Regions from separate parts of the Pigmentiphaga sp. CHJ604 genome, predicted to be linked through region 2. Evidence: predicted binding sites of a transcription regulator. Region 2 holds the regulator's gene; the other holds the start of a gene.
The links. Region 2 encodes FNR, which switches genes on or off when oxygen is low (the NO sensors DNR and NnrR bind a similar motif). Its sites were predicted from a motif close to TTGATNNNNATCAA; they were not measured.
Positions count from the first base shown of each region.

Region 1: the regulator FNR is predicted to act here: its motif matches at 1,686-1,699, upstream of R4823_RS18680 (universal stress protein).

Region 1 is NZ_CP136998.1:3,874,612-3,878,818, reverse strand. It holds gene ispH (4-hydroxy-3-methylbut-2-enyl diphosphate reductase) at 1-170, shown strand, start outside; gene maiA (maleylacetoacetate isomerase) at 186-830, shown strand; tRNA gene R4823_RS18690 (tRNA-Thr) at 955-1,030, shown strand; gene R4823_RS18685 (hypothetical protein) at 1,088-1,345, opposite strand; gene R4823_RS18680 (universal stress protein) at 1,775-2,620, shown strand; gene R4823_RS18675 (energy transducer TonB) at 2,751-3,500, shown strand; partial or broken gene R4823_RS18670 (MotA/TolQ/ExbB proton channel family protein) at 3,511-4,207, shown strand, end outside.
Region 2 is NZ_CP136998.1:3,358,783-3,362,989, forward strand. It holds gene R4823_RS16165 (response regulator) at 1-392, shown strand, start outside; gene R4823_RS16170 (LysR family transcriptional regulator) at 476-1,372, shown strand; gene fnr (fumarate/nitrate reduction transcriptional regulator Fnr) at 1,422-2,147, shown strand; gene R4823_RS16180 (SapC family protein) at 2,158-2,889, shown strand; gene R4823_RS16185 (LysR family transcriptional regulator) at 2,902-3,861, opposite strand; gene R4823_RS16190 (tripartite tricarboxylate transporter substrate binding protein) at 3,917-4,207, opposite strand, start outside.

The DNA.
Region 1 (4,207 bases), 520 kb from region 2:
GCAGCCGGGTGGGCGTCACGGCCGGCGCCTCGGCGCCCGACGTGCTGGTGCAGCAGGTCATCGCCCGCCTGAAGGAGCTGGGCGCGGCCTCGGTGCGCACGCTGGCCGGCGCCGAGGAAGGTATCGCCTTCCCGCTGCCCAAGGGCTTGTCCAAGAACGTCCGCCTGTAGTCCTACGGAGCCTCCATGCGCCTCTACAGTTATTTCCGCAGTTCCGCCGCCTATCGCGTGCGCATCGCGCTGGCCCTGAAAGGGCTGCCGTACGACTATCTCGCGGTGCATCTGCTCAAGGACGGCGGCCAGCAGCTGAAGCCGGATTTTCGCCGGCTGAGCCCGGCCGCCCTGGTGCCGGTGCTGGAGGATGGCGGCCATGTCCTGACCCAGTCGCTGGCCATCATCGAATACCTGGAAGAGACGCATCCCCAGCCGGCGCTGCTGCCGGCCACCCCGGCGGAGCGTGCCCGCGTCCGCGCGCTGGCGCTGGACATCGCCTGCGACATCCATCCGCTGAACAACCTGCGCGTGCTGAAGTATCTGAAGAGCCCCCTGGGCATCGACCAGCAGGGGCGCGACGAGTGGTACCGACATTGGGTGGAGGGCGGCCTGGCCGCGCTCGAGCGCATGCTGGCCGACTCGCCCGCGACGGGGCTGTGCTGCCACGGCGACCAGCCGACGCTGGCCGACCTGTGCCTGGTGCCGCAGGTCTACAACGCCCGCCGCCTGAAGTCGGACCTGACGGCCATGCCGACGGTAGTGCGGATTGCCGATCATTGCGCCGCGCTGCCTGCCTTCCAGGCAGCCCACCCCGACGCGCAGCCGGATGCGGAATAGGATTTGAATACGCCAGCAAAGTTTTGCTAGAATAGCGGGCTAGCTTGAAGCACATGCCTTTTAGACGCGGCGTAAGTGGCGTCGGGAAGGCGGGCGTCGGAAAGACAGGCTTCGGGAAGATTTCGCCGGCATAGCTCAGTTGGTAGAGCAGCGCATTCGTAATGCGAAGGTCGTAGGTTCGACTCCTATTGCCGGCACCATCAAAAAAAGGGGCAGCCCATCGGGCTGCCCCTTTTTCTTTGCCGTCCGGGTGGCGTTCATGGGGCGGGTTCCTCGTCGTCGTGATCGTTCATGGTCCGCAGGTCGCGGGCCAGTTGCCCCACCTTGTCCGCGATGGCGCGCAGCTCCGCCGGCGACAGGACCATGTGGGCAGCCAGTCGAAACAGATAGAGGTGCGCGAACAGGGCGGGAATCGTCTCGTCCGTCCAACCTGGCCAGACATCCTGGAGCCTGTCGTCCTCGGTCGGATCGCCGGAGGCGGGCACCGTCCGCGCCGGGTGGGGTCTTTTTTTCATTGTCGCGCCGTGGCCATTTGTACCGGGGTCAGGCAGTGCCGGCAGGCCTGGGCGCCGGGAGATACGTAGCGCCCGCAACGCGGGCAAAGCGAGCCGCCGCGCCGCGCGATTTCCGCCAGGCGCCGCGCCCGGCGGCGATTCCTGATGACGAAAGTGACGCAAATAGCACATATCAGGACAATCAAAGCCACAAAAAGCATATCCATTTGCCCCTCAAATTCCGAATTTCCCGTGAGCGTGGATGATATCCACATTTTGTTACGATGGGTTTCATTTTGGGGTCGGATCAACTTCTTGATAGGGGAATACCCTTGTTTCGAGCCGTGCCCGTGACGCGAGGTTGATCCAGGTCAAGCCCGGCCAAACTCGGATGGTTCGTGCGGGCCGGCTTCATGGCACGATGGGTTTCCCCAACATTGGAATGCCAGCATGGGTATCGATACTTGCAGCATCTTGCTTGCCACCGACTTGAGCGCGCGCGGCGACCGCGCACTGGACCGCGCGATCGACATCGCCCGCCAGCGGCGCTGCAAGCTGGTCGTGCTCCACGTCATCGAAGAGTCGCCGCTGATCGAGCGGCTGATGGCGCGCAACCGCGAAGCGGACATGGAAGCGGCCGAGCGCGCCCTGCGCGACATCGTGGGCGAAGTGGACGTGCCGATGGAATTGGTGCTGGAGACCGGCAATCCGGTCGAGGTGATCCAGCGTACCGCCCGCAGCCGGCAATGCGACCTGATCGTGACCGGGGTGGCGCGCGACGAGACGCTGGGCCGGCTGCTGCTGGGCTCCACGGTCGAGAAGCTGGCGCGCGAGTCGACCTTGCCCATCCTGATCGTGAAGAAGCGTCCCCATCGCCCCTACCGGCAGGTCGTCGCGGCCACGGATTTCTCCGAGGGCGCCCGGCAGGCGATGAACGCGGCGCGGGCATTCTTTCCCGACGCCCAGATGACCTTGTTCCACGCCTATCCCACGCTGAAGGCCGACCCGGACCAGGACGAGATCGAGGCGGCGAAGCGGGCGGCCGAGCGCCTGGCCGACGGCTTCATCGCGAACAATCTGCCGCAGGCGGGGCAGCCCGGCACGCGGCTGGTGCTGCAGCACGGGATGCCCGAGGGCGCGGTGCCGGATTATGTGCGCCATCATCCGGCCGACCTGCTGGTGGTGGGGACGCATGGCCTGACGGGACTGCTGCGGACCGCGATAGGCAGCGTGGCGGAAAGGCTGATCTATCTGACGCCTTGCGACGCCCTGATCGTGCGGACGATGGAGCATTGAAGCCGGGGCGGTGCGTGCGGCTGGCGAGCCGGCGCACCGCTGTTGTTACTCGTTGTTGTTACCTAACTGCGAATAAGTCGCATTTGTGATATCGTAGCGACCTTCACGGTCTGCTACGCGATTCATTCGAATGAGTGCCACCTTGCATTGGAATACGCCAGCCCCCGTCGGGCTGCGCGTCGGCGCTGGCATCGCGGTGGTGCTTCTGCATGTGGCAGTGGTCGGCGCGATGCTGGTGGCCAAGGCCGAGCCGCAGGTGGCCAAGCCGGTCGAGACGGTCGAGGTGCGGTTCGTCGAGATCGCGCCCCAGGTCCAGGTGGCGGCCGCGCCGCCGGCCCCCACGCCTCCCGCTCCGAAGCCCGAGCCCAAGCCCGTTCCTCCCAAGCCCACTCCCAAGCCCGTTCCCAAACCGCCGCCCCCCAAGCCGGCGCCACCGCCGCCCGAACCGGCTCCTCCTTCCGAAACCGCCTTGTCGCAGCCCGCCCCGGAACCGGCGCCCGCACCCGCGCCGGCGCCCGCCGTGTCGCAGCCTCCCAGCGGCAAGCCCGAGCCTGCCGACCGGACGGCCGCGCCGCAGGCGCCTGTGTCCACCGAGCCCAAGCTGGTCGGCCGCATCGAATACCTCGGGGCGCCGCCCATGCCCGAGTATCCGCGCACGTCCAAACGACTGGGCGAAGAAGGCAAGGTACTGGTGCGCCTGCTGATCAATACCCGCGGACTGGTGGACAAGGCCACGCTGGAGAAATCCTCGGGATTCAACCGGCTGGACGAGGCGGCGCTGGACGCCGCCCGGCGCGGCCGCTTCAAACCGTATACCGAAAACGGCATGGCGATCGCCGCGATCGCCATCGTGCCGTTCGATTTCACTCTCAGGAACTGACATGACCGAGACCCCGAGCCTGGGCTTTGCGCACTTCGTCTCTCAGACCGACGGTCTGGGCAAGGCGCTGTTCTTCATCCTGGTACTGATGTCGCTCGCGACCTGGTACCTGATCGTCGTCAAGGCCATCGCGAACATGCGTTCGCGGCGGCAGGGCGAGACCTTCCTGCAGCATTTCTGGAATGCGACCTCGCTCGAGGCCGTGGACCGCGAAATCACCACGCACGGCGCCAACGATCCGTTCTCGCACCTGACCAGCCACGCCTTGTACGCCCGCCTGCACCACGCGAAGTTCGGCGCGGCCAAGCTGGAAGAGGCGGGCTCGCAGTCCGATTTCGTCACGCGCACCATGCGCAAGGTCATCGACGAGGAAACCGCCAAGCTCGAGAACGGCCTGACGCTGCTGGCCTCGGTGGGGTCGACGGCTCCCTTCGTCGGGCTGTTCGGCACGGTGTGGGGCGTCTACCATGCGCTGGTGTCCATCGGCCAGGGCGGCGCGGCCACCATCGACCGCATCGCCGGCCCGGTGGGCGAGGCGCTGATCATGACGGGCCTGGGCCTGGCGGTCGCCATTCCGGCGGTGCTGGCCTACAACTTCTTCACGCGCAGCAATCGCGTGCTGCTGGCGCGCCTGGACGCCTTCGCCCACGACCTGTTCGCGTTCCTGACCACCGGCCAGCAGATCGTCACGGACAACAACGTGCGCG
Region 2 (4,207 bases):
AGCAGGCGCAGTCCGTCTCCGCGCCCCTGGTCCGCCCCGCCAGCATCCTGCTGGTGGAGGACAACGTCGATACCGCCGAAGCCATGCAGTTCCTGCTGAGCGAATACGGCTACGAGGTCGAGGTCGCGGAAAACGTGGCGGCAGCCTGCCGCTGCGTCGACGCCAAGCGCTACGACGTCCTGGTCAGCGACATGGGGCTGCCCGATGGCGATGGCATCGACGTGCTGCGGCACTATGCCCCTCAGGCCGACCAGATCGCGGTCGCGCTCACGGGCTACGGCATGGAGTCCGACGTGCGCCGCTGCCTGGATGCCGGGTTCGCCTTTCACCTGACCAAGCCGCTGGATATCGATCAGTTGATCCGCGTCCTGCAACGCGAACCTCAGGGTTGATGCGCCGGCCCCTCCGGTTTTTAAGAATAGGCTAAAATCGGGCGCAAATTATTTACTAATTTGCATAAATCGCCCGGCCTCCCATGGACCGCTTCAAGCAGATCGAATCCTTCGTCTCGGCCGTCGTGCGCGGAAGCCTGTCGGCCGCGGCACGCAGCGAAGGAGTCGCTCCCGCCGTCATCGGCCGGCGCATCGACGCGCTGGAAGCCAGGCTGGGGGTCAAGCTGCTGATCCGTACCACGCGCAAGATCTCGCTCAGCGCCGAGGGCACGGAATTCTTCGAGGAATGCCAGCAGATCCTGCAGTCGCTCGAGAACGCCGAAAACAGCGTGGCGGCGGGCGGCGAACATCCCAAGGGGCACTTCCGCGTCACGGCCCCGGGCGGATTCGGCCGGCGCCACGTGGCGCCCCTGCTGCCCCGGCTGCTGGACGCCTATCCCGGCATCACGGTGACGCTGGACCTGAGCGACCGGCTGGTGGACCTGGTCAACGAAGGCTATGACTGCGCCATCCGGATCGGCGATCTGGCCGACTCCAGCATGGTCAGCGTGCGCCTGGCCGACAACCGCCGGATGGTGGTCGCCTCGCCCGCCTACCTGCGCCGGCACGGCACGCCCGAACACCCCGCCGACCTGGCGCGCCACAACTGCCTGTCCTTCGGCACCGGCGTCAACCAGGCACGCGGCTGGCTCTTCACCATCGATGGCAAGACGACGCCGCAGCGCATATCGGGTACGCTGGAATGCACCGACGGCGCCGTGCTCCATGCCTGGACTCTGGACGGGCGGGGACTGGCATGGCGATCGCTGTGGGAAATCGAGGACGACCTGAAGGAAGGCCGCCTGGTGACGGTGCTGGACCAGTTCGCCGCGCCCCCCAACGCCATCTATGCCGTGTATCCTCAGCGCAAGCACCTGCCGCTGCGCGTCCGGGTATTCATCGACATGCTGCGGCAGAGCTACGCCAAGCGCCTGCCTTAGGGCAGACGCCGCCCAGGCCGCTGCGGCCGGCCCAGAACAAAGACCAGCCATGACCAAACGCATTCCGCTTACCCTCGACTCCATACGCTGCTCGACCTGCGGGCTGGGGCAGTTCTGCCTGCCCGTCGGCATGGCCGCCGAGGATGCCGGGCGAATGGACGAACTGGTGCAGCAGCGCGTGCGGCTCGCCCGGGGCGAATCCCTCTTTCGCTTCGAGGACGGCCTGGACGCCGTCTATGGCATCCGCTTCGGCACCCTGAAAACCTATCTGGAACTGGCGGACGGCCGCCAGCAGATCACCGGCTTTCACCTGCCCGGCGAAATCGTCGGGCTGGACGGACTGGGCCGCAACAGCCATGCTTCGACCGCCATCGCGCTGGAAGACAGCGAGGTCTGCGTGATCCCGGTGCGCGACCTGTCCTCGCTGGCCAACCACCTGCCCTCGCTGCAACGCCAGCTCATGCGGCTGATGAGTCGCGAGATCGAACAAGACCAGCAGATGCTGCTGTCCCTGGGTACCATGCGCGCCGAGGAACGGCTGGCCGTCTTCCTGGTCAGCCTGTCGGAGCGCCTGGCCGCGCGCGGCTATTCCTCGTCCGCGTTCGTGCTGCGTATGAGCCGCGAGGAAATCGGCAACTTCCTGGGACTGACCCTCGAGACCGTCAGCCGTCTGTTCTCGCGTTTCGCCAAGTCCGGCGTGCTGCGCATCCAGCAGAAGCAGGTCGAGATCGTGGACATGGCGGCGCTGCGGCGCCTGGCCGGCCCCCATTGCTAGCAGGATACCGATGACCACCTCTCCCCAGGCGGGCGCCAACGCCCCCATGTTCGCCCAGGCCCGCGCGCTGGACCCGCAACGGCATGCCCACCTGCGGCTCGACCGCCAGGCCGGCTACGCCTTCTCGCGCGGCCAGACCGCCGTGCCGCTGGTGGCGACGGAGTTCGCGATGGCGGCGCGGGACCTGCCCATCGTGTTCGCCGGCGAAGAACAGATGCCCATGGCGGTACTGGGCCTGCGCAGCGCGCAGAACCTCCTGGTGGATGCCGCCGGGCGGTGGCGGCCCAACCGCTACATTCCCGCCCATTTGCGGCGCTATCCGTTCATCCTGCAGGAAGACCCGGCCAGCCAGCGCTACGCGCTGTGCGTGGACGAGGATGCCGCCCACCTGCGCAGTGCCGCCGACGACGCCCAGCCCCTGTTCGAGGATGGCCAACCCTCTCCTGTCGTCGGGGAAATGCTGCAATTCCTGGGGGAACTCCAGGCCGGGCTCGCGATGACCCGCGACTACGTCGCGGCCCTGCGGGCCGAGAACCTGCTGATCCCGCGCCAGGTGGCCGTGGACCTGCAAGGCGGCGAGCGCGTCACGCTGGACGGCTTCCTGGTGGTGGACGAGACCCGCTTCGACCAGTTGCCCGACGCCACGGTCACCGCGTGGATGCGCAAGGGCTGGCTGGCCATGACCTACTTCCATCTGCAATCGCGGCTGAACTGGGGCCACCTGGTCGCGCTGGCGCAATAGCCGCGCGGCCGTTCATGCCGCCTCGGGACACGCCGGCGGCGTCGGGCCGGCCCCCACCTTGCGCAGGCTGGCGCCTATGTGCAGGTCGGCGATCTGCCGGCGCAGCCAGGTATTGGCGCTGTCGTGGTGGTAGCGCGCATGCCAGAACTGGCGGATGTGGGTATGCGGGGTCTGGAAGGGCAGCCGCGACCAGGTCGCTCCGGCGGCATCGTCGGTAATGGCCTGGGCGATGACCTCGGGCACCGTGACGATCAGGTCCGTCTGCGCCAGGATCTTGGGCAGCACCAGGTAGTTGGGCACGCGCAGCGCCACTTCGCGCCGGTGCCCCTGCTTGCCCAGCTCCTTCTCTATCTGCAGGTCGGTCTTGTTGGCCGTGACCACCAGGTGCCGCGCCGCGAGGTACTCGTCCAGCGTGATCGCCTCGCCCGCCTTGAGGAAACCGCTGCCCATCACGCAGACGTGCTGGTCGACGAACAGGCCCTGCTGGTAGAAACCGCTTTGCAGCTCCTGCAGGTTGCCGACGGCGAGATCGGCGTCGCCGCTTTCCAGGGCCGCCCGGTAGTGTTCCCTGCTCAGGCTGCTGACCTCCAGGCTGATGCCCGGCGCGGACGACTTGAAGCGCGCCACGAGCTGCGGCAACACCAGGAACTGGGAAAAATCGGACATCAGGAGCGTGAAGCTGCGCTGGCTGGAGCCCGGATCGAATCCGCTGGCCTGCTCGAAGCCATTGCGCACCAGTTCCAACGCCCGCAGCACGCTGCCCGCCAGCTCGGACGCGTACGAAGTGGGCTCCATGCCGCCCTGCGTGCGAACGAACAGCGGGTCGTTGCATTGGTTGCGCAAGCGCAGCAGGGCATTGCTCATGGACGGCTGGGACAGTCCGACGCGTTCCCCCGCGCGAGTCACGTTGCGCTCGAGATAGAGCGCCTCGAATACCAGCAGGAGATTCAGGTCGAGCTTGTTGATGTCCATGGCAGCATGACTATATCCGCCGGGTCCCGAATAGACAATGCACGGCCAGGCGGCCCTACTGGCCGAACTCCAGCGCCACCTTGGAGCGCTTGGCGATGGCGTCCCAGCGCGCCAGTTCGGACTGGTTCACCCGCGCGAATTCCACCGAATCCAGCGGCCGCGGCTCGAACGCGGCCGCTTCCAGCCTGGCCGTCATGTCGGGTTGGCGCAGCCCTTCGGCGATGTCCCGCCCCAATTGCTCGACGATGGCCGCCGGCATCTTCGCCGGGCCATAGATGCCCAGCCAGCTGGTGACGACGAAGTCCTGCACGCCCGCCTCGGCCATGGTGGGCACGTCGGGCAACTG